Regions from separate parts of the Streptomyces sp. NPDC042346 genome, predicted to be linked through region 2. Evidence: riboswitches for the same ligand, from Rfam matches in the RefSeq annotation. Region 2 holds a riboswitch; each other region holds the start of a gene.
The links. A riboswitch is a leader RNA that binds a small molecule or an ion and turns the genes downstream of it on or off. The one in region 2 is predicted to bind cobalamin.
Positions count from the first base shown of each region.

Region 1: it holds a riboswitch for cobalamin, as region 2 does, so the genes downstream of both, ACZ6K0_RS36880 (ABC transporter substrate-binding protein) here and ACZ6K0_RS06115 (ribonucleoside-diphosphate reductase subunit alpha) in region 2, are expected to answer to the same signal.
Region 3: it holds a riboswitch for cobalamin, as region 2 does, so the genes downstream of both, ACZ6K0_RS42795 (cobalamin biosynthesis protein) here and ACZ6K0_RS06115 (ribonucleoside-diphosphate reductase subunit alpha) in region 2, are expected to answer to the same signal.

Region 1 covers NZ_JBVJEH010000012.1:342,207-351,927, forward strand. The annotation lists gene ACZ6K0_RS36850 (MFS transporter) at 1-1,286, opposite strand, end outside; gene ACZ6K0_RS36855 (TetR/AcrR family transcriptional regulator C-terminal domain-containing protein) at 1,428-2,168, shown strand; gene ACZ6K0_RS36860 (MFS transporter) at 2,117-3,655, opposite strand; gene ACZ6K0_RS36865 (ArsR/SmtB family transcription factor) at 3,737-4,087, opposite strand; gene ACZ6K0_RS36870 (ABC transporter ATP-binding protein) at 4,226-5,047, opposite strand; gene ACZ6K0_RS36875 (FecCD family ABC transporter permease) at 5,044-6,066, opposite strand; gene ACZ6K0_RS36880 (ABC transporter substrate-binding protein) at 6,189-7,253, opposite strand; cobalamin riboswitch at 7,321-7,527, opposite strand; gene ACZ6K0_RS36885 (cold-shock protein) at 7,563-7,769, opposite strand; gene ACZ6K0_RS36890 (APC family permease) at 7,926-9,721, opposite strand, start outside.
Region 2 covers NZ_JBVJEH010000001.1:1,276,340-1,286,060, reverse strand. The annotation lists gene ACZ6K0_RS06135 (GntR family transcriptional regulator) at 1-482, shown strand, start outside; gene ACZ6K0_RS06130 (DUF3311 domain-containing protein) at 651-923, shown strand; gene mctP (monocarboxylate uptake permease MctP) at 920-2,566, shown strand; gene ACZ6K0_RS06120 (GNAT family N-acetyltransferase) at 2,649-3,149, shown strand; adenosylcobalamin-variant (AdoCbl-variant) riboswitch at 3,216-3,313, shown strand; gene ACZ6K0_RS06115 (ribonucleoside-diphosphate reductase subunit alpha) at 3,455-5,827, shown strand; gene ACZ6K0_RS06110 (ribonucleotide-diphosphate reductase subunit beta) at 5,827-6,843, shown strand; gene ACZ6K0_RS06105 (NUDIX hydrolase) at 6,918-7,460, opposite strand; gene ACZ6K0_RS06100 (adenosylhomocysteinase) at 7,472-8,596, opposite strand; gene ACZ6K0_RS06095 (ATP-binding protein) at 8,596-8,841, opposite strand; gene ACZ6K0_RS06090 (UTRA domain-containing protein) at 8,995-9,540, shown strand; gene ACZ6K0_RS06085 (GntR family transcriptional regulator) at 9,537-9,721, shown strand, end outside.
Region 3 covers NZ_JBVJEH010000018.1:53,748-63,468, forward strand. The annotation lists gene ypfJ (KPN_02809 family neutral zinc metallopeptidase) at 1-507, shown strand, start outside; gene ACZ6K0_RS42770 (VOC family protein) at 576-977, shown strand; gene ACZ6K0_RS42775 (hypothetical protein) at 1,005-2,477, opposite strand; gene ACZ6K0_RS42780 (alpha/beta hydrolase) at 2,614-3,741, opposite strand; gene ACZ6K0_RS42785 (inorganic phosphate transporter) at 4,149-5,420, shown strand; gene ACZ6K0_RS42790 (hypothetical protein) at 5,433-5,654, shown strand; cobalamin riboswitch at 5,779-5,924, shown strand; gene ACZ6K0_RS42795 (cobalamin biosynthesis protein) at 5,956-6,942, shown strand; gene ACZ6K0_RS42800 (cobyric acid synthase) at 6,939-8,447, shown strand; gene ACZ6K0_RS42805 (putative cobaltochelatase) at 8,566-9,721, shown strand, end outside.

The DNA.
Region 1 (9,721 bases), on a different contig from region 2:
AACGTGCTGGTGAGGAGCGAGCCGAGGATGGCGATGCCGAGCGCGGTGCCGGCCTGCTGGATGGTGTCGTTCAGGGCGGAGCCGACGCCCGCCTTCTCCGCGGGGATGGTGCTCATCAGGGCGCCGACGGCGGCCGGCATCGCGAGGCCGGCTCCGAGGCCGAGCAGGCCCAGGGCGACGGCCGGGACGGTGAAGCCGGAGTGGGCGTCGACCGTGGTCAGCAGGGCGAAGGCGCCGGCCATGACGAGCATGCCCACGAGGATCAGGACACGGTTGCCGATCTTGGCCGCGAGGCCGGCGCCGGCGCCGTTGCCGATGAGGGCGGCGACGGCCAGCGGGACGAAGGCGAGGCCCGCCTTGACCGGCGAGTAGCCGAGGACGAACTGCAGGTACTGGGTGAGGACGAGGAGGAGGCCGCCGTTGCCGATCTGCACGAGGGTCAGCGAGAGCGAACCGCCGCTGAAGTTGCGGTGCTTGAAGAGGACCAGCGGCACCATCGGCTCGGGGGTGACGTTCTCCCAGACCACGAAGCCGACGAGGGAGACGACCGCGACCGCCAGGGTGACGAGCCCGCGGCCCTCGAAGGCGCCGTGCTGCGGGATCTCGATGATCCACCAGATGAGCGCGGTCATGCCGACGACGGAGAGGATCGCGCCGAGCGGGTCGGGCTTCTGCCAGGGGCCCTTCGACTCCGGCATGAGGGTGAGGGCGGCGAGGACGGCGAGGGCGACGACCGGGACGTTGATGAAGAAGATCGAGTGCCAGGAGAAGTGGTCGATCAGGAAGCCGCCCAGGACGGGGCTGCCGACCAGGCCGAGCATCGAGACCGAGCCCCAGGCCGCCATCGCCTTGGGCCGCTCGTCCTCGTCGAAGACGGTGATGAGGATGGAGAGCGTCGAGGGCATGATCAGCGCGCCGCCGACACCCATCGCGATCCGTGCGGCGATGACCTCGCCGGGGCTGGTGCAGACCGTCGCGGCGAGTGAGGCCGCACCGAAGAGCAGCAGGCCGAGCACCATGATCTTCCGGCGGCCGAAGCGGTCACCGAGGCTTCCGGAGGTGAGGAGGAGTCCCGCGAAGACCAGGATGTAGGAGTCCAGGATCCACTGGATGTCCTGGGCGCTCGCGCCGATGCCCTCGGTCATCGTGGGGACCGCGACGGTCAGCGCCATGCTGTCGACCACCAGGACCAGGGTGCTGAGGCACAGCACGACCAGGATCCACCAGCGGCGCGGGTTGCGGCCTGCGCTGTCGTGGCCGCTTTGGCTGCTTGCGCTGCTTTCCATGGGTCTTCCCCCTCGACTTTCGTCTGTCGTTCCTGCGTTCGCTCCTTGCGATGCGAACACTGTACGCAGACGCGCACAGTGTTCGCAACACTCCACACCTGTACGCTGAATGCGAACGCCGTACGCAGTGAAGGAGGGCCCATGGCCGCCAAGGCGAACCCCGTCCCGTCCGTGTGGGCGCGACAGCAGTCCGCACCCGATCAGCCCGCGCTCAGCCGGACCGCGATCGTCCGCGAGGCGATCGTCATGCTCGACGCCGACGGCATCGAGGCGCTCAGCATGCGCAAGCTCGGCGCCCGTCTGAACGCCGGCGCGACCTCGCTCTACCGCCATGTCGCGACCAAGGACGAGCTCATGGAGCTCGCCGTGGACGAGGTCGCCGCCGAGCTCACCGTCCCCCCGGCCGACGCCGCCCGCGGCGGGGCCGGCTGGCGGGCCGCCGCGACCGAGTCCGCGGGCTCCTTCCGGGCGACGGCCCTGAGCCACCCCTGGCTCTCGTCCGTCCTCGGCCAGGCGGGGCTCGCCTACCTGGGCCCGAACCTGATGTCGTACTCGGAGCGGCTCGCCGCCCTCTTCTCGGCGGCCGGCTTCCCGGAGCCGAGCCGGGCGATCGACACCCTCCTGTCGTACGTGATCGGGATGAGCACGACGGAGGCCGCCTGGCTCACCACGGTCGCCCGCTCCGGCGAGACCGAGGCCGGGTTCATCGCCCGGCTGATGCCCGCCGCCCAGCAGGCCGCGGCCGGCCACGACCACCTCGCCGAGGCGTACGCCGACGCCGCCGTCCACTCGGCCGTCGACCCCGTCGCCATCCGCGACGCCAAGTTCGCCTACGGCCTGGACGTCGTCCTGGACGGCCTGGAGATGCGCCTGCCGCGCTGACCCCTCGGGAGGACGGCGGTCGCTCGGCGTGGCCAGTGGTGGTGCAGGGCGTCGATGTGGAAGTCGTGCGCGTGGTGGCCGCCCTGGCCGCCGCTGCCGCCGGGCGCTGCCGCGAGATGGGGGTGGTCTACGGGGAGTTCGGGGTGGACGTGTTCCAGCGCGGCCGGGTCCGTACGGGGCCACAGGCGGGCGGCGGCCAGGGCGCCGAGCAGGGCGACCCCGGCCAGTACCGCTGCCGCGACCACGAGCCCGGCGCGCGCGGCGAGCCAGCCCGCGAGGGGGTAGGTGAGCAGCCAGCAGGCGTGCGAGAGGGAGAACCGGGCGGCGAAGGCGGCGGGCAGGTCGGCGCTGTGCGCGGAGCGGCGCAGCAGCCTGCCGCCGGGCGTCAGGATCGCCGAGGTCGCCGCGCCGAGGACCAGCCAGACCGCGAGCAGCCCGGGCCAGGACCAGGCCCCCGGCGCGAGCGCGAGCCCGAGCACGAGCAGCGCGAGGGCCCCGGCCAGGACGAAGGCGGCGCGCAGCATGACCGCCCGCTCGCGGGCGGGAGCGGCGCCGGGCCCGGGGCCGGGGCTCGGGCCGCGGCCGGAGCTCGGGCGGGGGTCGGGGCCGGAGCTCGGGCCGGGGCCGGAGCTTGGGCGGGGGTTGGCGGAGGCCTGGCGCCGGTCCAGTGCGCGGGGTAGGAGGAGCGCCGTCGCCATCGAGCCCGCCCCGTACGCGCCGAGGGCGAGGGGGACGTCTCCGGGGGTGCGGCCGAGGGTGTCGCGGACCAGGACCACCGTGTTGACGAGCACCGTCGCGCCCGCCGCCGCCACGGCGACGTCGAGGGCGAGCAGGCCCCGCAGGCGCGGAGTGCCGAGGAGGAGCCGCGTACCGAAGGCCGCCCTGGCACGGAATCCTCCCGCGCGTGCGGCGGGTGCGGGTGCGGGCAGGGCGGTCGCGCGGACCAGTGTGCCCGAGGCGAGGAACCCGGCGGCGGTACCGGCGAAGAGCCGGTCGTACGGGACGACGGTGAGCAGCGCGGCGGCGAGCACCGGGCTCAGCAGGCTCTCCAGGTCGTAGGCGAGCCGGGAGAGGGAGAGCGCCTTCGTGTAGTCGCGCTCCTCGGGCAGCACCTCGGGGATCGTCGCCTGGAAGGTCGGCGTGAAGGCGGCGGACGCGGTCTGGAGCAGGAGGATCAGGACGTAGATCTGCCACACCTGGGTGACGAAGGGCAGCGACAGGGCGACCGCGGCGCGTACGAGGTCCATGGCGACGAGCAGGGTCCGGCGCGGCAGCCGGTCGGCGAGGGCGCCGACGACCGGGCCCATGCCGACGTACGCGGCCATCTTGATCGCGAGGGCGGTGCCGAGCACGGCGGAGGCGTTCGTTCCCGCGAGGTCGTAGGCGAGGAGACTCAGCGCCACGGTCGCGAGGCCGGTGCCGGCGAGGGCGACGACCTGCGCGGTGAACAGGCGCCGGTAGGTGCGGTTGCGCAGCACGGACAGCATGGGAACGCCCCCGGTCGGCCACGGCGGTCGGCGGACCCCTTCACCGTAGCCGATACGTGCACAGGTGCGCACGCGTTGACGTCAGTCGTGCCAGGGCTCGCCGCTCACCACGTGGTCGGCGCGGCTGATCGCCTCGACGACCAGCCGCTTCAGGTGCCCGTCCGGCATCGCGTACACGACCCGCCGCCCGTCCTTGCGGGACTGCACCAGACCGCCGAGGCGCAGTTTGGCCAGGTGCTGGCTCACGGCCGGGCGCGCCGCCCCGCACGCCTCGGTCAGGGCGCTGACGTCGGCCTCGCCGCGCGTGAGAAGCCACAGGAGGTGGAGCCGGGTGGGGTCGGAGAGGAGCGCGAACACCTCGGCGGCCGCGGAGAGTTCCCGGGCGCCCGGCGTCCGCCCGTGCTCTCGGGACACGGCGTGCGCGGGGGACACGGCGTGCGCGGGGGGCACGACGCGGGTACGGGGCTCGGCGCCCGCCCCGGCATCCGTCGTGGGGTCGTCGGGACCTGCGGCGTCTGCCGGATCTGCGCGCTCGGACATGGGGCCATCGTAGGCAGACCCGCCCGCGGCTCAGCCCTCCCCGGGAGGCGGGAGCGTGCCCAGGAAGCGGATGTGGGGGCGGCCTCCGGGCGTCGGGCGGGTCACCGTGGCGCGTACCCGGTACACCTCGGCGATGAGCTCCTCGGTCAGGACCTCGTCCGGGGTGCCCCGGGCCACCACGCGGCCCTCCGCGAGGACGACGAGGCCGTCGCAGTACGTCGCCGCGAGGTTCAGGTCGTGCAGGGCGACGACGGCGGTGAGGCGCAGCCCGGCGACCAGGGTCAGGAGGTCCAGCTGGTGCTGGATGTCGAGGTGGTTGGTGGGTTCGTCGAGCAGGAGTTCGCGCGGTTCCTGCGCGAGGGCGCGGGCGATCTGGACGCGCTGGCGCTCCCCGCCCGAGAGCGTCCGCCAGGAGCGGCGGGCCAGGTCGTCGAGGCCCGTGCGGGCGAGGGCGGAGCGGACGGCCGCCTCGTCCGCCGCCGACGCCGGGGCCCAGGCCCTCCGGTGCGGGACGCGGCCCAGCCGGACGACGTCGAGGACGGTCAGGTCGACCTGCGTCTCCGCCTGCTGCTCGACCGTGGCGAGGCGCCGCGCGACGGTCCGGCGGCCGAGGCCGTCGAGGGGATCGCCGTCGAGGGTGACGACGCCGCTGTCGGGGGCGAGGACGCCGGCGAGGAGCCGGAGGAGCGTCGACTTCCCCGAACCGTTGGGGCCCAGCAGGCCGGTGACGGTGCCGGGGCGCGGGGCGAGGGTGACGCCGTCGAGGACGGGGCTGCCGCCGACGGTGCGCGAGACCCGGTCGGCACGCAGCCCCTCACCCGCGCCCGCGCGCGTGTCGGTGGTCGTGGTCATCGCGTACCCCTCGTGCGGTAGAGGACGAGGACGAACGCCGGTACGCCGATCAGCGAGGTCACGACACCCACCGGGACCTCCTGGGGATCGAGCACCGTACGGGCGAGGGTGTCCGCCCAGACGAGGAAGACCGCGCCCGCGAGCGCCGTGACCGGCAGCAGCCGGGCGTGCCCGGGGCCGACCAGCGCGCGGGCCGCGTGCGGCAGGACGAGGCCGACGAAGCCGATCGCGCCGGCGGCGGAGACCAGAGCGGCCGTCAGGAGGGCGGTGACGCACAGCAGGACGGTCCTGGCCCGGCCGACGGCGACGCCCAGCGACGCGGCGGCGTCCTCGCCGAAGGCGAAGGCGTCCAGCGTCCGCGCGTACCCGCCGCAGATCAGCAGGGCCGCCGCGAGCACCGCGACGCCCACCCGCACCTCGTCCCAGCCGACCCCGCCGAGCGAGCCGAGGAGCCAGAACAGCACGCCGCGGGTGGTCTCCGCGTCGGCGGCCGTCATGACGACGAAGGAGGTGAGCGCGGAGAAGAGCTGCATGGCCGCGACTCCGGCGAGGACCACGCGGTCCGGTGAACCGCCGAGGGTGTGGCTGAGCAGCAGCACGAGCGCGAAGGAGCAGACCGCCCCGAGGAACGCGCCGCCGGTGACGGAGAGGACTCCCCCGCCGACGCCGAGGACGACGACCAGGACGGCGCCGGTCGAGGCACCGGAGGAGACGCCGAGGACGAAGGGGTCGGCGAGCGGGTTGCGCAGGAGGGACTGCATCACCGTCCCGCACACGGCGAGTCCGGCGCCGCAGACGGCCGCGAGGAGGGTGCGGGGCAGGCGCAGGTTCCAGACGATCCCGTCCCGGATCGGGGACAGGTCCGAGACGCCCCCGGTCAGGTGGGCGGTGACGACGGACCGCACCTCGCCCACGCGGAGGTCCGCCGGCCCGATCGTGATCGCCACGGCGATCGACGCGCAGAGGACGGCGAGCCCGGCCAGGACCCACAGCACCGCCCGACCACCGTCCGCCACCACGCGGCCGACAGGCCGCCCACGACCACGACCACCGCCACGGGGCCGCGCACCGCTCTCGGGTCGCGCAGCGCCCTCAGGTCGTGTGCCTCCCCCGCGTGACGTCTTGGCCGGTCCGGGGAGGGTCACTTGGCGAGTCCGTACGAGCGGAGCGCGGCGGCCACCTTCTCGACGCCCTCGACGGTACGGATCGTGGGGTTCATCGCCTGGCCGCTGAGGAGCACGTACCGCTTCCGCTTCACCGCCGTCATGTTCCTGGTGACCGGGTCGGACTCCAGGAACGCGATCTTCTTCGCGGCGCTCTCGGCCGACTGCGACCGGCGGGTCAGATCGCCGATCACGAGCACGTCGGGGTCGCGGTCCGCGACGGTCTCCCAGTTGATCTGGGGCCACTCCTCGCGCGTGTCGTCGAAGACGTTCTTCACGCCGAGCGCGCGGGTGACGACGCCGGGCGCGCCGCAACAGCCCGCCATGTAGGGGGACTCGGCGTTGGCGAACCAGTAGAGGACGGAGACGTCCGTGAAGTCGCCCGCCGAAGCGGCCTTCGCCACCCGGCCCTTGAGCTCGGCGACGAGCTTCTCGCCGCGCTCCGGCACCCCGAACACCCGGGCCAGGTCCCGGATCTCGCCGTGGACGGTCTCCATGGTGAGCGTCCGGGTGCGGACGCCGTCGCCGTCGCCGCTGTTGTCCTTGCCGGCGCAGTCGGTCGGCGAGAGGTAGGTGGGGACGCCGAGCTTCGCGAACTGCTCGCGGGGGGCCACCCCGCCCTTGCCGAGGGTGTACCCGAACGAGGCGGCGGCGAAGTCGGGTTCGGTGTCGAGCACCTTCTCGAAGGAGGGGTAGCGGTCGGCGAGGCGCGGCACCTTCGCGTTCTGCTTCTCAAGTCCCTTGAGAACGGGGTCGGTCCAGGTCGCGGTGCCGACCATGCGGTCGGCCAGGCCGAGGGAGAGCAGGATCTCGGCGGCGCCCTGGTCGAGGGCGACGGCCCGCCGCGGCGGGCGGTCGATCCGTACGCGCTCACCGCAGTTGTCGAGGGTCACGGGGTAGCCGGCCGCGGGCTCCGCGCCCCGGCCCTTCCCCGACGTGGTCCCGGCGGGTCCGCCGCCGCATCCCGTCGCGGTCAGGAGCAGGGTGAGGGTGCCGGCGAGGAGCAGCGCGGCGGAGCGGACGGGGTGGTGTGCGAACGGCACGGAGCATTCCTCTGCGTCCACGGCTCATACGCGGAGCCTGTCGTACGGGTGCTCCCCGGTCGACGGCGTGACGCCGGGGCCGCCAGCAGGTCTTCGGACTCGGGGTCAGCCGGACGGAGCGCCTTCCCGGGCCTGTTCCGCCGCCCAGTGGCCGATGCTCCGCCCGTCGCCCTCACCGCTGCGCGTCAGCTCCGGATTCCCACCGGATTCCCTGACCCGTACGCTCGCCCGTTCGGGTGAGCACAAAGGTGCGACTGGCCTCGGCACAGTACCACCGGCGACCTGTCGCACCTCCGGTCGCGGGCCAGGTCAGAGGCGCAGTTCCTTCGCCTCGAAGCGGCCGTCGCCGAGGACGAGCACGAAGGTGACCTGCTGGCCCTCGGAGAGCGACTGGGCCTCTCCCTCGATGTCCGCCGCGCTGAAGTACACCTGTTCCTCGGAGCCCACGGGGACGACGAAGCCGTACCCGCCGAGACGGTTGAAGGAGTGGACGAACCCTTTGCTTCTGCCTTCCACGGCGGCCTCCCTGTCGTCACCGGCGACGTACCTCTCAGACGCGCCTCTCAGGGGAGATCTACCCCGTCCGCCCGTGCTTCGCCCGTCGCGGGACGCGTCCGCGCGGTACTCCGCGCCGTGCTCCGCGCGGTGCCCACTCGTGCTCCGCTCGGCGCTCTACACGGTGTAGCGGAGGCGGCAGACGACGGCATCGGTGTCCCGGCGGACGGCCCGGGCGACGAGGGCGCCGCGCCGGTTCTGGAGGGGCCGCTGCCACAGCCGTTCCGGTTCGGCCTCCGGGATCAGGACGGTGATCCGGGTGTCGGGCTCGGCCTTCCGGAGTCCGTGGACGTACGCGGTGATCGGGCGCCCGAGCGTGCGGCGCTCGGAGGGGAGCCGGACGAGGGGGACGCCCGGGTTCCACAGGGCCCAGTCGCGCTCCAGGGCCTCCGTGGCCTCCCGGTCCTCCGCGTCCGGGTGGCAGACGGTGACCGCCCGGACCTCGTCCCCGAGGGAGACCGCGGCGGTCAGGGCCTCGCTGGTGAGCCGGGTCAGGGACGAGACCGGGACCAGGACGAGGGAGCGCGCGCGGTGCGGCGGCTCGGGGACGCGGCCGACGCCGAGCCGCTCGCCGATCCTGCCGTAGGCACGGTGGACGGCCTCGAAGGCGAGGACGAGGGCCGGGAGGGCGATCACGATCAGCCAGGCCCCGTCGTGGAACTTGGTGGCGGTGACGACGATCGCGGAGACGCCGGTGAGGACGGCGCCGAGGCCGTTGAGCGCGGCCCTGCCCCACTGCCGGGTCGCCCGCCAGTGCAGGACCATGCCGGTCTGCGCGAGGGTGAAGCCGACGAAGACGCCGATCGCGAAGAGCGGGACGAGGGTGTTGGTGTCGCCGCCGGAGAAGACCAGCAGACCGGCGGAGACGACGGCGAGCCAGACGACGCCGTGGCGGTGGACCTGGCGGTCGGCCTTGAGGCCGAAGACGTGCGGCAGGTAGTCGTCGCGGGCCAGCAGCTTCAGCAGGACGGGCAGCCCGCCGAAGGAGGTGTTCGCGGAGAGCGCGAGGAGCACCATGGTGGCGAACTGGACGACGTAGAAGGCCCAGTTGTGCCCGAGGGAGGCGTCGGCGAGCTGGGCGAGGACGGTGACGCCCTCGACCGGCCGGAGACCGAAGCGGGAGATCAGCACGGAGAGGCCGATCAGCATCACGCCGAGGAGCGCGCCGAGCGCGACCTCCGCGCGCATCGCCCGTTTGGCGGCGGGGGCGCGGAACGACGGGACGGCGTTGGCGAGGGCCTCGACGCCGGTGAGGGCGGAGCAGCCGGAGGCGAAGGCCTTCAGGAGGAGCAGGGCGCCGACCGTGGTGGCGTCGTCGGCGAGCACGGAGGCGTGGCCGGCGGACGCGGCCGTGGAGACCGGGGCGTCACGGAAGAGGCCGACGACGATCAGGATCATGATGGCGCCGATGAACACCGCGGTGGGGGCGATGAACGCCCGCGCGGAATCGACGATCCCGCGCAGGTTGACGCCGGTGATCAGGACGAGGACGCCGAGGCAGATCGCGAGCCGGTCGTCGTGGAGGCCGGGGAAGGCGGAGGTCAGGGCGGCGACGCCGGCGGTGACGGCGACGGCCACGTTCAGGACGTAGTCCAGGACCAGGGAGCCGGCGGCGACCAGGCTGGTGCGGCGGCCGAGGTGCGCCTTGGCGACCGCGTACGAGCCGCCGCCGTCCGGGAAGGCGGCGATGACCTGCCGGTACGAGGCCACGAGGACGGCCAGCAGGCCGGCGATGGCGAGGGTGACGGGGAGGGTGAAGCCGAGCCCGTAGCCGCCGGCGGCCGCGAGGACCAGGACGATCGCCTCGGGGCCGTAGGCGACGGAGGCCATCGCGTCGAGCGAGAGCGCGGCGAGCCCCGTCAGGGCCGTCAGCTTGTGGCGGTCACCGGTATCCGGGGGGTCCTCCGCGGTGG
Region 2 (9,721 bases):
TCACCTCGTACACGGAGGACATGCGCGCCCAGGGCCTCGAGCCCACCTCGCAGCTCCTCGACATCGGGTACGTCACCGCCGACGACACGCTCGCCGGACTGCTCGACATCTCGGCCGGCGGCCGGGTGCTGCGCATCGAGCGGCTGCGCCTCGCGAGCGGCGAGCCGATGGCGATCGAGACCACCCACCTTTCGGCCAAGCGCTTCCCCGCGCTGCGCCGCTCGCTGGTGAAGTACACCTCGCTGTACACGGCGCTGGCAGAGGTCTACGACGTCCACCTCGCCGAGGCCGAGGAGACCATCGAGACCTCCCTCGCCACGCCGCGCGAGGCCGGTCTGCTCGGTACGGACGTGGGCCTGCCGATGCTGATGCTTTCTCGCCATTCTCTGGACGCCCAGGGCGAGCCGGTGGAGTGGGTACGGTCCGTCTACCGCGGCGACCGGTACAAGTTCGTGGCGCGCCTGAAGAGGCCCAACGGCTGAGCGGATCCACACGCCTGACGAGGGGGGTTGCCGAGGACTCGGCGGCCCCCCTCGTTTCGCGTACCAGGGAATTCGCTTCCGTTATGCGGACGGGGGTTCCGCCGAGCGTGAGCGTCCCCTAGATTTCCCCAGCATTACCGAGGTGATCAGCGAGGGGACGGAATCGCCATGTCAGAGGCGTCAGAAGCGTCGGAAACGGCACAAGGGAAACAACCCGCCATCACTCCCCTGCGGGTGGTGATCGCGCTCTGCCTGTTCGCACCGTTCGTGGCGATGCTCTGGGTGAGCTCGTACGCGAAGGCCGAACCGCTCCTCGCGGGCATCCCGTTCTTCTACTGGTACCAGATGCTCTGGGTGCTGATCTCCACCGCGCTCACCATGATCGCGTACAAGCTGTGGCAGCTGGACCAGCGTGCCCGCAAGGGAGGTGACGCACGATGAAGGACGTGACCGGCGTGAACGGCGTGGCACTCGCCGTCTTCATCTTCTTCTTCCTGGCCGTCACGGTCATGGGATTCCTCGCCTCGCGCTGGCGCAGGGCCGAGAACGAGAACAGCCTCGACGAATGGGGCCTGGGCGGCCGGTCGTTCGGCACCTGGGTGACCTGGTTCCTGCTCGGCGGCGACCTCTACACCGCGTACACCTTCGTCGCCGTCCCGGCGGCCATCTACGCGGCGGGCGCGGCCGGCTTCTTCGCCGTCCCGTACACGATCCTGGTGTACCCGCTGATCTTCACCTTCCTGCCGCGCCTCTGGTCGGTCTCGCACAAGCACGGGTACGTCACCACCTCGGACTTCGTGCGCGGCCGCTGGGACTCCAAGGGCCTCTCGCTCGCGGTGGCCGTCACCGGCATCCTCGCCACCATGCCGTACATCGCGCTCCAGCTCGTCGGCATCCAGGCCGTCCTGGACGTGATGGGCGTCGGCGGCGGCGAGACCACCCACTGGTTCATCAAGGACCTGCCGCTGCTCATCGCCTTCGGTGTCCTCGCGGCGTACACGTACTCCTCGGGCCTGCGCGCGCCCGCGCTCATCGCGTTCGTCAAGGACACCCTGATCTACATCGTCATCGCGGTGGCGATCATCTACATCCCGATCAAGCTCGGCGGCTTCGACGAGATCTTCGCCAAGGCGGGCGAGGCGTACGCGCAGACCAACCCGGCGACCGGCAAGCCGCGCGGCGCGCTCGTCCCCGGCGAGGCCGGGCAGTGGACGTACGCGACGCTGGCGCTCGGCTCGGCGCTCGCGCTCTTCATGTACCCGCACTCCATCACGGCGACCCTGTCGTCGCGGAGCCGTGAGGTCATCCGCCGCAACACCACGATCCTGCCGCTGTACTCGCTGATGCTGGGCCTGCTCGCGCTGCTCGGCTTCATGGCGATCGCCGCCGGGATCCAGGTCAAGAACGGCCAGCTCGCCATCCCGCAGCTCTTCGAGACCATGTTCCCGGACTGGTTCGCGGGCGTCGCGTTCGCCGCGATCGGCATCGGCGCGCTCGTCCCGGCCGCGATCATGTCGATCGCCGCGGCCAACCTCTTCACCCGCAACATCTACAAGGACTTCATCAAGCCGGACGCGACTCCGGCCCAGGAGACCAAGGTCTCCAAGCTGGTCTCGCTCCTGGTGAAGGTCGGCGCGCTGGCCTTCGTCCTCACCATGGACAAGACGGTCGCCATCAACTTCCAGCTGCTCGGCGGGATCTGGATCCTCCAGACCTTCCCGGCGCTGGTCGGCGGCCTCTTCACCCGCTGGTTCCACCGCTGGGCGCTGCTCGCCGGCTGGGCCGTCGGCATGGTCTACGGCACGGTCGCCGCGTACGGCGTCGCCAGCCCGACGCAGAAGCACTTCGGCGGCTCCTCCGCCGAGATCCCGGGCATCGGCGAGATCGGCTACATCGGCCTCACCGCGTTCGTCCTCAACGTCGTCGTCACGGTCGTCCTGACCTTCGTCCTCAAGGCCCTGAAGGCCCCCGAGGGCGTCGACGAGACCTCCCCGTCGGACTACACGGTCGACGCGCCGGCCCGCGCGGCGAAGCCGAAGCCGGACCCGCAGGCGGACCCGAAGGTCGGCGCCGGAGCGCACTGACCTCGCGGTACGACACAGGGGCCCGGGATCTCCGCCAGGAAATCCCGGGCCCCTTCCCGTACCCCCGGGGCACACTGCCCCCATGGACTTCACGATCAGGGCGGTACGGCCCGAGGAACACGAGGAGCTCGGGGAACTCACCGGGCTGACATACCTGAACGACGGGCTGCTGCTGTACGGCGAGGACGACTTCTACCTGGACGTACTGAAGGACACGGCCCGGCGGGCCCGCGAGGCCGAGGTGCTCGTCGCCGCCGACGAGGACGACCGGATCATCGGCGGGGTGACCTTCGCCCCCGGCTCCACCCCGTGGGCGGACATCGCCGTCGCCGGCGAGGCCGAGTTCCGGATGCTCGCGGTCGCTCCGGAGGCTCGCGGCAGGGGCGTCGGAGAGGCCCTCGTCCGCGCCTGTGCGGACCGCGCACGGGCCCTGCCGGGGTGCGCGCGGCTCGTGCTCTCCACCGACGCGAAGATGGTCTCGGCGCACCGGATCTACGAGCGGATGGGCTTCGTCCGCACCCCTGAGCGGGACTGGGAACCGATTCCCGGCCACCAGCTGCGGACCTACGCCCTGGAGTTCTGACACACGGACGACACAACATGTGGGGGGTTCTGCGAGCGGCGCCCCCCACATGTATGCTCGTCCTCGCTGTCGACGCAGGGAAATCCGGCGCGAATCCGGAACTGTCCCGCAACGGTGTGCTTCGTGTTGATTCGTACGAAGTGAGTCCGAGGACCTGCCGACAGCACACCCGGTCCAGCCGTTCCGGGTGTCACTGACGTCCGGGCCTCGCGGAGTGGGCCGGTGGACGCGGCGCGTCCGTACGGATGCCCGCCTGCCCGCCTTCCCCCGCCGCGGCCCCGAGCCGAGCGAGGGAGAGCCCCCACGTGACCATCGCGCCCGCCGATCCGGCCACGGCGATCGAGAGCGACGGACCCGGCACCGTGCTGCTGCGGACCCTGACCGATCTCACCGCCGACCTCCCCGACACCGACCCCGGCAAGATCGCCGCCGCCGCGCTCCGCGGCCGCAGCGCCACGTCGGACGAGGCGGAACTGCGCGAGCTGGCCACCGAGGCGGCCGCCGGTCTGATCTCCGAGGACCCGGCCTACTCCCGGCTCGCCGCCCGGCTCCTGACGATCACCATCGCCGAAGAGGCCGCCGGCCAGGGCGCGGTCTGCTTCTCGGCCTCCGTGGCCGTCGGCCACCGCGAGGGCCTGATCGCCGACCGCACCGCCGACTTCGTCGCGCGGCACGCGGACCGCCTCGACGCGACCATCGACCAGACCGCCGACGACCGCTTCGGCTACTTCGGTCTGCGCACCCTCTTCTCGCGCTACCTGCTGCGCCACCCGATCACCCGCAAGGTGATCGAGACCCCGCAGCACTTCATGCTCCGCGTCGCCTGCGGCCTCGCCGAGGACGAGAGCGTCCGCGCGCTCGCCGAGGTCGGCGCGCTGTACGGCCTGATGAGCCGCCTGGACTACCTGCCGTCCTCCCCCACGCTCTTCAACTCCGGCACCCGCCACCCGCAGATGTCCTCCTGCTACCTCCTCGACTCCCCGCAGGACGAGCTGGACTCCATCTACGACCGCTACCACCAGGTCGCGCGCCTCTCGAAGCACGCCGGCGGCATCGGGCTCTCCTACTCCCGCATCCGCGCCCGCGGTTCCCTCATCCGCGGCACCAACGGGCACTCCAACGGCATCGTCCCGTTCCTGAAGACCCTCGACGCCTCCGTCGCCGCCGTGAACCAGGGCGGCCGCCGCAAGGGCGCCGCCGCCGTCTACCTGGAGACCTGGCACGCGGACATCGAGGAGTTCCTGGAGCTCCGCGACAACACGGGCGAGGACCAGCGCCGTACGCACAACCTGAACCTGGCGCACTGGATCCCGGACGAGTTCATGCGCCGCGTCAACGCCGACGCCGACTGGTCGCTCTTCTCCCCGGCGGACGTGCCCGAGCTCGTCGACCTGTGGGGCGAGGAGTTCGACGCCGCCTACCGCGCCGCCGAGGCGAAGGGCCTGGCCCGCAAGACGATGCCGGCCCGCGACCTGTACGGCCGGATGATGCGGACCCTGGCCCAGACCGGCAACGGCTGGATGACCTTCAAGGACGCCTCGAACCGGACGGCCAACCAGACCGCCGAGCCCGGCCACACCGTCCACTCCTCCAACCTCTGCACGGAGATCCTGGAGGTCACGGACGACGGCGAGACCGCGGTCTGCAACCTGGGCTCGGTCAACCTCGGCGCGTTCGTGGACGTTTCGACCCAGGACATCGACTGGGAGCGGCTCGACGCGACCGTCCGCACGGCCGTCACCTTCCTCGACCGGGTCGTCGACATCAACTTCTACCCGACCGAGCAGGCCGGGCGTTCCAACGCCCGCTGGCGGCCGGTGGGCCTGGGCGCGATGGGCCTCCAGGACGTCTTCTTCCAGCTGAAGCTGCCGTTCGACTCCCCCGAGGCGCGTGCGCTGTCCACCCGTATCGCCGAGCGGATCATGCTCGCCGCGTACGAGGCCTCCGCCGACCTCGCCGAGCGCAGCGGCCCCGTCCCGGCCTGGGACAAGACGCGCACGGCCCGCGGTGTCCTGCACCCGGACCACTACGACGTCGAGCTCAACTGGCCGGAGCGCTGGGCGGCCCTGCGCGAGCGGATCGCCGCGGTCGGCATGCGCAACAGCCTGCTCCTGGCGATCGCGCCGACGGCGACCATCGCCTCGATCGCGGGCGTCTACGAGTGCATCGAGCCGCAGGTCTCCAACCTCTTCAAGCGCGAGACGCTGTCGGGCGAGTTCCTCCAGGTCAACTCGTACCTCGTCGACGAGCTGAAGCGGCTCGGCGTGTGGGACGCCCCGACCCGGGACGCGCTGCGCGACGCCAGCGGCTCGGTCGCGGGCTTCACCTGGATCCCGGCCGAGGTGCGCGAGCTGTACCGCACGGCCTGGGAGATCCCGCAGCGCGGCCTGATCGACATGGCCGCCGCGCGGACGCCGTTCCTCGACCAGTCGCAGTCCCTGAACCTGTTCCTGGAGACGCCGACGATCGGCAAGCTGTCGTCGATGTACGCGTACGCCTGGAAGCAGGGTCTGAAGACGACGTACTACCTGCGCTCCCGCCCGGCGACCCGGATCGCCCGCGCCGCCCAGGCCGCGACGCCCACCGCCGCCACCATCCCCGTCCAGCAGGCGACCCCCGACGCGGACGCCCTCGCCTGCTCCCTGGAAAACCCCGAGTCCTGCGAGGCCTGCCAGTGATGAGCTCCAACGAACAGAAGAACCTCCTCGACCCGGGCTTCGAACTGACCCTCCGTCCGATGCGCTACCCGGACTTCTACGAGCGCTACCGCGACGCCATCAAGAACACGTGGACCGTCGAGGAGGTCGACCTCCACTCGGACGTCGCCGACCTCGCCAAGCTCACCCCCGGTGAGCAGCACATGATCGGCCGCCTCGTCGCCTTCTTCGCGACCGGCGACTCGATCGTGTCGAACAACCTCGTGCTGACGCTGTACAAGCACATCAACTCCCCCGAGGCGCGCCTGTACCTCTCGCGCCAGCTGTTCGAGGAGGCCGTGCACGTCCAGTTCTATCTGACGCTGCTCGACACCTACCTGCCCGACCCGGACGACCGCGCCGCCGCGTTCGACGCGGTCGAGGAGATCCCCTCCATCCGCGAGAAGGCGCAGTTCTGCTTCCGCTGGATGGACTCGGTGGAGAAGATCGACCGCCTGGAGACCCAGGCCGACCGCCGCCGCTTCCTGCTGAACCTGATCTGCTTCGCGGCGTGCATCGAGGGCCTGTTCTTCTACGGCGCCTTCGCGTACGTGTACTGGTTCCGGTCGCGCGGTCTGCTGCACGGCCTGGCGACCGGCACCAACTGGGTGTTCCGCGACGAGACGATGCACATGAACTTCGCCTTCGAGGTCGTGGACACCGTCCGCAAGGAGGAGCCGGAGCTCTTCGACGACGCCCTCCGGCAGCAGGTCACCGACATGCTGAAGGAGGCCGTGGAGGCGGAGCTGCAGTTCGGCCGCGACCTGTGCGGCGACGGCCTGCCGGGCATGAACACCGAGTCGATGCGCGAGTACCTCCAGTGCGTCGCCGACCAGCGCCTCCAGCGCCTCGGCTTCGCCCCGGTGTACGGCTCGGAGAACCCGTTCGCGTTCATGGAGCTCCAGGGCGTCCAGGAGCTGACCAACTTCTTCGAGCGCCGCCCGTCCGCCTACCAGGTGGCCGTCGAGGGCTCGGTGGACCTGGACGAGGACTTCTAGGTCTCCCCTGTACGGCGAAGGGCCCCGCACTCCTGGAGTGCGGGGCCTTCCGCGTTCCCGGACAGGCCGTGTCGTCAGCGCAGTGTCTGAAGCACGCGGCTCCGCAGGGTCTCGTTCTCGATCGTGTCGGCGTGGCGCCAGGCCGCAGCAGTGACCTCGTCGAGCTGAAGGGCGACGACATCGGCCGAAGTGCGGAAGAGGAACCGGAAGTCGAAGTGTCGGTGATCGGGCTCACCCTTGGCCGGGTTGGCCGGGATGGAGTGGGCGTCGATGTGTAGGGGGTGGCGGCCGACCGGGACGACGACCGAGGCGGAGATGCCGGTCTCCTCGGTGAGCTCACGCTGTGCGGCAGCAAGGAGGGTGGTGTCGTCGTTCTCGATGTGCCCGCCGGGGAGGAGCCAGCGGTTCAGCGCAAGGTGCTCGATGTGCAGCACGCGGCCGGCGGGGTCGACCAGGACCGCCCCGGCGGTGACATGGCCTCGGAACTCCTTCCGGCTCGTGAGGTCGGCCTCGGCGTCGAGGAGTTCCATGAGGGCGGAGAGCCGCCGGTTCTCGTCAGGGTGGGCGTCGAGGTAGACGTCCAGGGTCTCGCGGATGTGGTCGGGGGTGATGGACAACGGGTGTCTCCTCAGCGGTTGAAGTAGTCCAGCCAGGCCGCGGCGATGGTGGCGCGGTCTGCCGGGCTGATCTCGTGCATTCCGGGACCGAGGCCACCTCGGGCGATCGCGGCGGAAGCGGCGAGCAGCTCGGCTTGGACGAGGAAGATGAACGGTCCCACGCTGGCGCCGTGCAGGAAGTTCACGGCGTTGCCTCCGTTGAGCAGGTAGAAGTAGTGGCCGGTCGTCACATAGCGTGTGACGTGCTCACCGACGTGAGCACGCTCGTACACGTTCGGCAGCCCGGCGAGTTCGAGTTCGTCCTCGCTGCTGGTAACGGTGGCGACGTACGCCCCGTTGCGCAGTCGGGGAAAGTCTTCTCCACGCAGTGCGAGTGCCCCCGTGGCGCACAACACGAGCCCGGCGTCACCGAGCCCCGCCTCGCGGTCGCGTGCCACCGTAAAGCCCTGCGCGAGTGCCTGCGTGCGGCGTACGGGATCGATGTCGTACACCGTGACCCTGACGCCCTGGGCGTGCAGTAACCGGGCGATGCTCGACCCGAGCTTCCCGAAACCGATCACGAAAGCCGTACGGCCGTACAGGATGTCACCCCGGCCACGCATGAGCGCCTCGGTCGAGAACACGACCGACCGGCCCACGAGGAAATCCTCGGGGTCCTTGAGGGGCGAGCGTGCCACCGAGATGATCGGGCACGGCAGCTCGTCGAGGTCGGAGTAGCGGCGATGCCCGTTCTCGGTGTCCTCGACGACGCCGAGGATCCGGCCCGGGAATCGGGTGCACAGCGCCTCGATCGACGGGGCGAAGTACCCGCCCACATCGAGCAGGACGACCGGTCGTCCGCCGGCCCGTGTGTCGAGGTACCGCACGGCCCGCTCGGGATCGGCGAACAGCTCCCGCGACAGCTTGTCGCACACGTGCCCATCGCTCTCGACCTGGCGCAGCGCTTCGGCGTGAACGGACTTCGGCTTGGGGAGTACCGCGCGTAGCTCGGTCACGGCCGCCACGCCCCGGACGAATGCCGGGCGCTCCGGCAGCAGGTGTGTGATCAGCAACGAGGCGGGTCGCTCGGCGGGCACGAAGATCGAGGCGATCCGGTCGAAGTAGGCGTCCAGCCGAGCACGCTCGAAGGTCTCCATCACCGGCCCCCTCGCCGAACGGACGCGATCATCGTCTGGTCGTCCGCCACCACCCTCAGACAGAACTCGCGGCCCGCCGGAACACCATGCCGCAGGGCATTCGTGGCGAGTTCGGAGACGCAGAGACGGATCTCCTCCCGACGATCCACGATCCCCCACTGCGCCAGAGCCTCAAGCGCGAAGGCTCGCGCCGCCGGAACGGAGCTGCGCGCACGGGGGAAACGTCGCTGCCATGACAGAGCCACTGGTGACCACCACCTTGATCCTGGGCTGTACGATCCTCGAAACCGTACCGCTATTCGCGAAAAGCAGCAAGGTTACCCTTGGAGTCTTGGGGAGTGCGTCGCTTAACGTGTAAAGCAGCAAGGTCGAGCAAGGCGGTCACGCGGGAGGACGTCATGAGCAGCAAGGCCTGGGTCAGCACCTCTGAGCCGTACCTGACGCCACAGGACGGCGAGGGGCGGTCCGACGCCTGGGCTGCCGAGGCTGCCGCCCGAGGCGGTGTGGGGAGTCAGCGCATCATCCACGCCGGTGAGGTGCCGGCCCCCGGCGCCGTCGCAGCGCTGCTCGGCGTGGCCGCGGGAGTGCCGGTCGTCGTCCGGCGCCGGGTCATCGAATTCGACGGCGAGCCGTGCGAGTTGACTGACACCTACTACCCTGCGGACATCGCGCGGGGCACCCGGCTGGCCGAGACGCTCAAGATCCGTGGCGGTGCCGTCGCGCTGCTCGCCGAACTCGGGCACATCGGCGTTCGCGTTCGCGAGGACGTGACCGCTCGGATGCCTGACGCCGAGGAGCGGGAAGCGCTACGGATGGGGCGCGACGAGCCGGTGCTCCGACTGGCGAGGGTGACGCTCGACCGTCGGGACCGGCCCGTCCAGGTCGACATGATGACCATGCCCGCGCACCGGCAGCGACTCCGCTACGAGATCACGATCGGATGACCGTGCCTGTCAACGAAGACCGACGTTCACTCCACGAGCGGATCGCTGCCGACCTCCGCGACGAGATCATGAGCGGAGACCTCGCACCCGGCGCCAAGCTGCCGTCCACGGTGCACCTCAAGGCCCGGTTCGACGCCTCCAACGCCACTGTGCAGAAAGCGCTGCAACTCCTCAAGGAAGA
Region 3 (9,721 bases), on a different contig from region 2:
TCGGCCACCTCGGCCGTCGGGCCCTTCTACTGCCCCGGGGACCGGCAGGTCTATCTGGACCTGGGCTTCTTCGAGGAGCTGCGGACCAAGTTCGGGTCGAGCGGCGGACCCTTCGCCCAGGCGTACGTGGTGGCTCACGAGTACGGGCACCACGTCCAGAACATGATGGGGACCCTCGGCCGGGCCCAGGACGGCCGGACCGGCGCGAACTCCAACGCCGTCCGGGTCGAGCTCCAGGCCGACTGCTACGCCGGGGTGTGGGCCCGGCACGCGACGACCACCCCCGACGAGAAGACGGGCCGGCCGCTGCTGACCCGGCTCACGGACGAGGACATCCGGGACGGCCTCGACGCGGCGGCCGCGGTGGGCGACGACCGGATCCAGGAGAGGTTCCAGGGCCGGGTGACCCCGGAGAGCTGGACGCACGGCTCGGCGGCGCAGCGGCAGCAGTGGTTCTACCAGGGGTACAAGACCGGCGACATGGCCCAGTGCAACACCTTCCGCTGAGTTGTCCGTGGGGGCTGCCAGACTGAGATCCAGGTCACATTCGGCTGAATCGAGAGGAAGTGATCGGGATGGCAGAGGCACCCCACATCTGTCCGACGCTGACGTACGAGGACGCGAAGGGCGCGATCAAGCTGCTCACGGAGGGCTTCGGCTTCACGGCGACCGCCGTGTACGAGGCCGAGGACGGGCTGGTCGCGCATGCCGAGCTCGCGTACGGGAACGGCATGGTGATGCTCGGCAGCAAGGGCACGGGCAGCGAGTTCGACAAGCTGATGGCGGGCGGGGGCCCGGTGGGCGTCTTCGTGCACGTGGACGACGTGGACGAGCACCACGCGCGGGCCGTGGCCCACGGCATCGAGATCGTGCTGCCGCCCACGGACCAGGAGTACGGCTCGCGGGACTACACGGCCCGGGACGCCGAGGGCAACATCTGGAGCTTCGGGACGTACACGCCCGGCGCCGCGGAGTAGCCGGGCGCCGGACGTCGTACGGGCTGCTCAGGCTCCGCCGGTGTGGACCTGGAAGGCGGCCCTGCGGACGGCCTTGGACAGCGCCGGGTCCGGGTGGGCGGCGGCCAGGGCGACCAGGACCTGGACGGTCCGGGGGTGGCCCACGGCCCTGACCTCGTCGAGGAGCGCGGGGACGGTGCCCTGGACGGCGGATTCGAGGTGGCGGACCAGCAGCTCGCTCTCGCCGTGGTCGGCGACGGCCGCCGCCGTGTCGACCCAGAGCCAGGTGGCCTCCTCGCGGGTGAGGACCTCCTGGGCGTCGTCGGGGTCGGCGCCCTCGTACTCCGCCAGCCAGAGCAGGGCGTACGGGCGCAGGGACGGCTCGGCGACCGTGGCGCGGACCTCGGCCTCCGCAGGGGCCCCGACGACCCGGAGCGCCTCGAAGGCGAGGCCGCGCAGGAGGGCGTCCTCGCCGCGGGCGACGGCGAGGAGTTCGGCCACCGCGCTGGAGAGCGTGCGGGCCGCGAGCCAGGCGCGGTACTCGGCGCGGGCCGGTCCCGGGGTGAGCCGGGCGCAGCCGCGCAGCATGTCCTCGGCGGACTGCTCGATGTTGCCGGCGGGGCTCTGCGCGGCGACGCAGATCTGCTCCAGCTTGACCCAGACCGCCCAGTTGCCGAGGGGGGTCAGGGTGGCGTGCCGGGCGTCCGCGCCGGGAGCGAGGGTGCCGGGGTCTAGGGTCAGCGCGCCGACGGCCGCCAGGCCCTCCAGGGCCCAGTCGAGGAGGGCGGGGAGCCCGTGCCCGTCCGTGCCGGGGGTGTCCGCCGCCGCGCCGGGGGTCTCCGACGGCTCGGGGGCGGTGTGCGCCGGCTCGGGGGTCGGCTCGGTCGGCGGGACCTCGCAGCGCTCCTCGCGGAGTTCCTCGACGCGCTGGCCGAGGAGGTCGAGGAGGGCCGGGACGAGGACCGGGCCCTGGGAGAGCTGGAGCAGCGAGAGCACCTGCGGGACGGCCTCGACGACCTCGGCGACGGCGCTCGGCGCGACGCCCTCGGGGGCCGGGTGGACCAGGGACCAGGCGTCGAAGAGGGCGACCCAGCCGCGCAGGACGGCGGAGTCGTCCCGGTCCCAGGCGTGCAGCCGCCAGCCGGGGCGGGCGGTGTCGCCGTGGAGCTCGACGAGCCCCGCGAGCCGGGCGCGGTCCCAGCCGGCCCGGATCTGGCCGGGTGTCAGGTCCAGTGCGGCCGCGGCCCGTTCCTGGACGGTGACGGCTTCGGCGCCGGCACGGAGGGCGGCTTCGGGACCGCGCTCGACGGCGGCCCAGCGGGCGATCCGTACGGCGTCGGCGAGGACCTGCCGGGCCTGGCGGGCGAGTTCCGCGCGGGGCGGAGTGCCCTCGGGCGGCCGCGGCGCCGGCCGGGTGCGCCGGGTCGTCACGGCCCGTCGGGCGGTGGCCAGCGCCCGCGGGCGGACGAGTCGGAGTCTGGAGTTGCGCGCCAATGGTTCATCGGGCTTTCGAGACGTCACGGGGGCAGTCTTCCCGCTGACGGCCCGAAAGCCCAATCGGAATCCGCAGCCCCGTCAGAACGGCCGTCGGAGGAGCCGCCGGAGGAAGGGGTGCGCGTCGCCGGAGCAGGGGTCAGAGCAAGGGTCGGAGCAGGGGTCAGAGCAAGGGGGTGAGGAAGCGGCGCAAGGCCTCTTCGTAGCGGACGGGGTCGGCGTTCCACATCGCCGCGTGCGGGGCGCGCCGGACCGTGTGCAGGGTGACCAGATCGGGGCGGCGGGCGGCGAGCTCGACGGACGGCTCCCAGGGGGCGAGCGTGTCGTCGGGGCCGTGCAGGAGGAGGACGGGGACGCGCAGGGCGCCCGGTGCGGAGGCGGCCTGGAGCCGGTCCGCGTGCGGACCCGTACGGGCCTGGGCGGCGCGGACGGCGAGCGGGAGCAGCGGTCCGGGGACGTGGTGGGCCGCGGCGAGGCCGCGGAGGGTGGCCTCCCAGTCGAGGACCGGGGAGTCGAGGACGAGGCCGCTGATCCGGTCGCGTACGCCCGACTCGGCGGCGGCGCGCAGGGCCATCGCGGCGCCGGTCCCCCAGCCGTGCAGGACGACCTTGGCGGCGCCGCGGCGGACGGCGTAGCGGATGGCTGCGTCGACGTCCCGCCACTCGGAGTCGCCGAGGTGGGCGAGACCGTCCGGGGAGGCGGGCGCCCCCTCGTCGCCGCGGTAGGCGGGGACGAGGACCGGGATCTTGCGCCGGTTGAAGAAGGGGACGAGGTTCAGGGGGTGCTCGCGGGTGGTGCCGAGGCCGTGCAGCGCGATCACCCACGTGGTGCGGGGGGCCGACACGAGCCAGCCGGGCAGGGGGCCGAGCTCTCCGGGGATCTCGACGTCCTCGTGCGCGAGCCCTAGGGCGCTGATCGGGGTGCCCCGGTGGAGCTGGGGGGTGAGGCGGACGCGGGCGCCGGGGCCGAGGACGCCGAGCTCGACCCGTTCGAGGCGGCGGACGACGGTGTCGGCGGTGTGGGGGACCCGGTCGAGGACGGGGCCGAGGACGGCGTGGAGGCCGGGGGCCTCCATTCCGTACGTGCCGGGGCGCAGCGAGGCGAGGCTGCGGGTGAGGGTGATCCGTTCGGGTCCCGTGGCGTGCACGGTGAGTCTGGGGTCTCCCGGGAGTGGTCGTCCGGACGGCACCCTGAGGGCGACGTCGCTGGCGTACCGGCCGGCCGCTACCGCGGCCGCACCGACACCGATCAGGGTGGTGACGGCCGCTGCCGTCGCTGTAGCCGGGCGCACGCTCCCAGTGTCGGCAGGTCGCGGGCGGCCTGCCACCGGGCGGACCCGGCCGGGGGGCCTCGCACCTCCGAGGGCCTCGCACCTCCGAGGGGGCCTCGCGCCTCCGGGGATCCCTCCCGCGAGTGACATGGCTCTCCTCGACGGGGTCCCCCGGTCGGATGGTCCGGTCCAGGGAGCGGAACGGGGCGGCGGGGGGTGAACCGGGCAGGCTCGCCGGTGCCCCGTAACGGCCCGGATTACCCGGGGTCGCAGGGTGACCGCATCGTGGACGCACTCCCCGGCGGGGGGCTAAGCGGAATGTCTTGACACCGGATGGGGACACCACGTCGCCCGCCCCAGTTCATCTTCCGTTCACCCAGGTTGCTTACGTTCGTCGAGCCACTGACGTCAAACGATTGCCTGGGTAAATGGAACACATCACGCTGCTGCTCGCCATTGTGGTCGTGACAGCTCTCGTGTTCGATTTCACGAACGGTTTCCACGACACCGCCAACGCGATGGCCACGACCATCTCGACCGGTGCACTCAAGCCCAAGACGGCGGTGGCCATGTCCGCCGTGCTGAACCTCGTCGGCGCGTTCCTGTCCGTGGAGGTCGCCAAGACGATCTCCGGCGGGATCATCAACGAAGAGGGCATTCGTACAGAAGTGATCTTCGCGGCGCTCGTGGGCGCCATCCTGTGGAACCTGCTGACCTGGCTCCTGGGCCTGCCGTCCAGCTCCTCCCACGCGCTCTTCGGCGGCCTCATCGGCGCAGCGGTCATGTCGGCCGGCTGGTCGGCCGTGAACGGCCCCACCATCGTCACCAAGGTCCTCATCCCGGCCGTCGCCGCGCCGATCGTCGCCGGCCTCGCCGCGATGCTGGCCACCCGGCTGACGTACAAGATCGGCGCCAAGACCGAGGCGAAGCACACCGCCAAGGGCTACCGGGTCGGCCAGATCGCCTCCGCGGGTCTCGTCTCCCTCGCCCACGGCACCAACGACGCCCAGAAGACGATGGGCATCATCACCCTCGCCCTGGTCACCCAGGGCGTCGTCGCCCCCGGCTCCAACCCGCCTCTCTGGGTCATCGTCGCCGCCGGCGTCGCGATCGCGCTCGGCACCTACCTCGGCGGCTGGCGCATCATCCGCACCATGGGCAAGGGCCTCACCGACCTCCAGCCGCAGCAGGGCTTCGCCGCCCAGACCAGCGCCGCCACGGTCATCCTCGCCTCCTCGCACCTCGGCTTCTCCCTCTCCACCACCCAGTCCTGTTCGGGTGCCGTGATGGGCGCGGGCCTCGGCCGCAAGGGCGGCGTCGTCCGCTGGTCGACCGCGACCCGGATGTTCGTCGCCTGGGGCCTGACCCTGCCCGCCGCCGCCCTCGTCGGCGCCGGTGCCGAGTTCCTCACCAAGCAGGGCCCCTGGGGCATCGCCGCCGTCGCGGTCCTGCTGGTCTCCGGCTCGGCCGTCATCTGGTCGCTGTCCCGCCGCAAGCCGGTCGACCACAACAACGTCACCGACGACGACCTCGACGGCGAGTCCGAGCCCGCGGGTGTGGTGACCACCGCCATCGCGGCCGTCACCCCGCCGCCGGCCGGTTCCGTCGCCGCCGTCGCGGACGAGGACCTCAAGACCACCATCCCCTCGCCGGTCCCCACGGACCCGGCCGCTCCCCCGGCCCCCGCCGCAGCGGTGTAAGGAACCAACGACATGAAGATCGACTGGGCAGCTCTCGGCGCCGTCTTCGGGGTCAGCCTCGTGGCGACCGTCGCCCTCGTGGGCCTCTTCACCCTCGGCATCATCGGCCTCTCCAAGCAGGAGCAGGCCGCCGCCCAGGGCGGCTCGGCCACGATGGCCCGCACCGGCGCCTACGCCTGCTTCGCCCTGTGCGTCGCGGCCGTGGCGTACGGCATCTATCTGATCGTCGCCTGACGGTCCTCCCTGTACGACGGCCGGGCGGTCCGCACCTTCGGGTGCGACCGCCCGGCCGTCGTGTGTGTGGTCCGTGTTTGTGGTGCTTCGCACAGTGACCTGTCGCAGGTCAAGGGTGAGTTGACGGGTGTTCGCGGGCCGTGGTGGACTGCCGAGGCCATTACGGCGGCAGCAGAGGAAGTCCGGTGCGAATCCGGCGCGGTCCCGCCACTGTGACCGGATCCGACGGGTCCGGAAGTCAGGAACTCTCGCCGCCGGTCACGTCGATCCAGGGCGCGGACCCTGAGTGAGGACCTGCGCCATGCCCGGCCGCACCAGAACCAGCCGCCTTTCCCCGGACGGATTCGCGTACGGCGCGGCCCTCGGGCTCGCCGTCGACCGGCTCGTCGGCGATCCCCGCCGCGGACACCCCGTCGCCGCCTTCGGCCGGGCCGCCGCCGCGGTCGAACAGCGCCTCCACCACGACCACCGCGGCTGGGGCGCCCTGCACACCGCCGTCTGCGCCGGCTCCACCGCAGCCCTCGGCGCACTCGCCGCCCGGGCCGTCCGGGACCGGCCGGCCGCCGCCGTGGCGCTCACCGCCGCCTCCGTCTGGGCCGTCGTCGGCGGGACGACCCTGGGCCGCGAGGCCCGTGCGATCGGCGGGGCGCTCGCCGTCGGGGACCTGGACGTCGCCCGGGAGCGACTGCCGCACCTGTGCGGGCGCGACCCGCAGTCCCTGGACGGTCCCGCGATGGCCCGCGCGGTCGTCGAGTCCGTCGCCGAGAACACCTCCGACGCCGTGGTCGGCGCCCTCTTCTGGGGCGCGGTCGCCGGCGTGCCGGGCCTCGTCGCCTTCCGGGCCGTCAACACCCTCGACGCAATGGTCGGCCACAAGTCCCCGCGCCACCGCCGCTTCGGCTGGGCCTCGGCCCGGCTCGACGACGTGGCCGGCTGGCCCGGAGCCCGGCTGACGGCCGTCGCCGCGACGCTCGCCGGAGGGAATCCGCGCGGGGCCGTACGGGCCTGGCGGGCGGACGCGGACCGGCACCCGAGCCCCAACGCGGGGCCCGTCGAGGCCTCGTTCGCGGGCGCCCTCGGCGTACGGCTCGGGGGGACCCTCTCGTACGGCGGGCGGGTCGAGCACCGGCCCGTGCTGAACGGGGAAGGGCGGCCCGTCGAGGTCGCCGACATCGACCGGGCGGTCCGGCTCTCGCGCCGGGTCACCGCCGTGACCCTGGCCGCCTGTGTCGGCGGCCGCATGATCATCGGTGCTGCCGTGAAGAACGCGAAGCGGAGGAACGCATGAGGGGTGGGGGCCTGCTGGTCGCCGGGACCACGTCCGACGCCGGCAAGAGCGTCGTGACGGCCGGCATCTGCCGCTGGCTGGTCCGCAAGGGCCTGAAGGTGGCGCCGTTCAAGGGACAGAACATGTCCCTCAACTCCTTCGTGACCCGCGAGGGCGCCGAGATCGGGCGGGCCCAGGCCATGCAGGCCCAGGCCGCCCGGGTCGAGCCGACCGCGCTCATGAACCCGGTCCTGCTCAAGCCGGGCAGCGACCGCTCCAGCCAGGTCGTCCTGATGGGCAAGCCGGTGGGCGAGCTGTCCGCCCGCGGCTACCACGGCGGGCGGCAGAAGGAACTCTTCGAGCCGGTGATGGCGTGCCTGGAGGAACTCCGGGGCATGTACGACGCCGTGATCTGCGAGGGGGCGGGCAGTCCGGCCGAGATCAACCTGCGGCGCACGGACATCGTGAACATGGGCATCGCGCGGGCCGCGCGGCTGCCCGTGGTCGTGGTCGGCGACATCGACCGGGGCGGGGTCTTCGCCCAGTTCTTCGGGACGACGGCACTGCTGAGCCCCGAGGACCAGTCGCTCGTCGCCGGATACCTCGTGAACAAGTTCCGGGGCGACGTGACCCTCCTCGAACCCGGCCTCGACATGCTGCACGGGCTGACCGGGCGGCGGACCTTCGGCGTCCTGCCGTACGCGCACGGGCTCGGCATCGACGAGGAGGACGGCCTCCGGGTCTCGCTGCGGGGCACCGTCCGCGAGTCCGTCGTCGCGCCGCCCGTCGGCGCGGACGTGCTGCGGGTCGCCGTCTGCGCCGTACCGCTGATGTCGAACTTCACGGACGTCGACGCGCTGGCCGCCGAGCCGGGCGTCGTCGTCCGGTTCGTGGACCGGCCCGAGGAGCTCGTCGACGCGGACCTCGTCGTCGTGCCCGGCACCCGGGGGACGGTGAAGGCGCTCGCGTGGCTGCGGGAGCGGGGGCTCGCGGACGAGCTGGCCCGCCGCGCGGCCGAGGGCCGGCCGGTCCTCGGGATCTGCGGCGGCTTCCAGGCGCTCGGCGAGCGGATCGAGGACGAGGTCGAGTCGAAGGCCGGGACCGTCGACGGGCTCGGACTGCTGCCCGTACGGGTCCGGTTCGCGCGCGAGAAGACCCTGGCGCGGCCGGTCGGCGAGGCGCTCGGGGAGCGGGTCGAGGGGTACGAGATCCACCACGGCGTCGCGTCGGTGGACGGGGGCGAACCGTTTCTGGACGGGTGCCGGGTCGGCGCCGTGTGGGGCACCCACTGGCACGGCTCGCTGGAGAGCGACGGGTTCCGCCGGGCGTTCCTCCGGGAGGTCGCGGCGGCGGCGGGGCGGCGGTTCGTACCGGCCCCGGACACGTCGTTCGGCACGCTGCGGGAAGAGCAGCTGGACCGGCTCGGCGACCTGATCGAAGAACACGCGGACACGGACGCGCTGCTGCGGCTCATCGAGGAGGGCGCCCCGGCGGGGCTGCCGTTCGTGCCGCCGGGTGCGCCGTGAGTGCCGGTTGCGGCTTGGAGAGTCGTGTGCGGGTGACCCCTGTGGGTGGTTGCCCGCCGTCGGCGGCCATCGGGTCCCCGTCACATCAGCTGATCGAACTTGAGGGAAGGACCAACCGATGAGCACCCGGTATCCGTTCACCGCCGTCGTCGGCATGGACGATCTGCGGCTCGCGCTGCTGCTGAACGCGGTCAGTCCGGCGGTGGGCGGTGTGCTCGTCCGGGGCGAGAAGGGGACCGCCAAGTCCACGGCCGTCCGCGCGCTCGCCGATCTGCTGCCGGTGGTTCCCGTCGTGGCGGGCTGCCGCTTCAGCTGCGATCCCGTCTCGCCCGACCCCGGCTGCCCGGACGGGCCGCACGCCGACGCCCCCGGGGCCGAACGCGCCGCACGCATGGTCGAGTTGCCCGTCGGCGCCTCCGAGGACCGGCTCGTCGGCTCGCTCGACATCGAGAAGGCGCTCGCCGAGGGCGTGAAGGCCTTCGAGCCCGGCCTCCTCGCCTCCGCCCACCGGGGCATCCTGTACGTCGACGAGGTCAACCTGCTGAGCGACCACCTCATCGACCACCTGCTCGACGCCGCCGCCATGGGCGCCTCGCACGTCGAGCGCGAGGGCGTCTCCGTACGGCATGCCGCCCGCTTCCTGCTCGTCGGGACCATGAACCCCGAAGAGGGCGAACTGCGGCCGCAGTTGCTCGACCGGTTCGGGCTGACCGTGGAGGTCGCCGCCTCCCGCGTGCCCGAGCAGCGGGTGGAGGTCGTCCGGCGGCGGCTCGCCTTCGAGGACGACGCCGCCGGGTTCGCCGCCCGCTGGGCGGACGAGGAGACCGCGCTGCGGGACCGGATCATCGCCGCCCGCACCCTGCTGCCGAAGGTGGCCCTCGGCGACGCCGCCCTCCTCCAGATCGCCGCGACCTGCGCCGCGTTCGAGGTCGACGGCATGCGCGCCGACATCGTCATGGCGCGGGCCGCCACCGCCCTCGCCGCCTGGGCCGGCCGCACGGAGGTCACCTCCGAGGACGTGCGGCAGGCCGCGCTCCTGGCCCTCCCCCACCGGCGTCGGCGCAACCCCTTCGACGCGCCCGGCCTCGACGAGGACAAGCTCGACGAGACCCTGGAGCAGTTCAAGGGTGAGGAGCCGGAGACCGACTCCGACGAGGACCCCGAGCCCGACGGCCCGGGTGACGGCGGCCCCGGCGGTGGCGGAGGGATTCCGCCGCAGGGCGAAGGCCCCGCCCCCGAGACGGACGGTGCGCCCGAGGAGACCCCTGCCGACG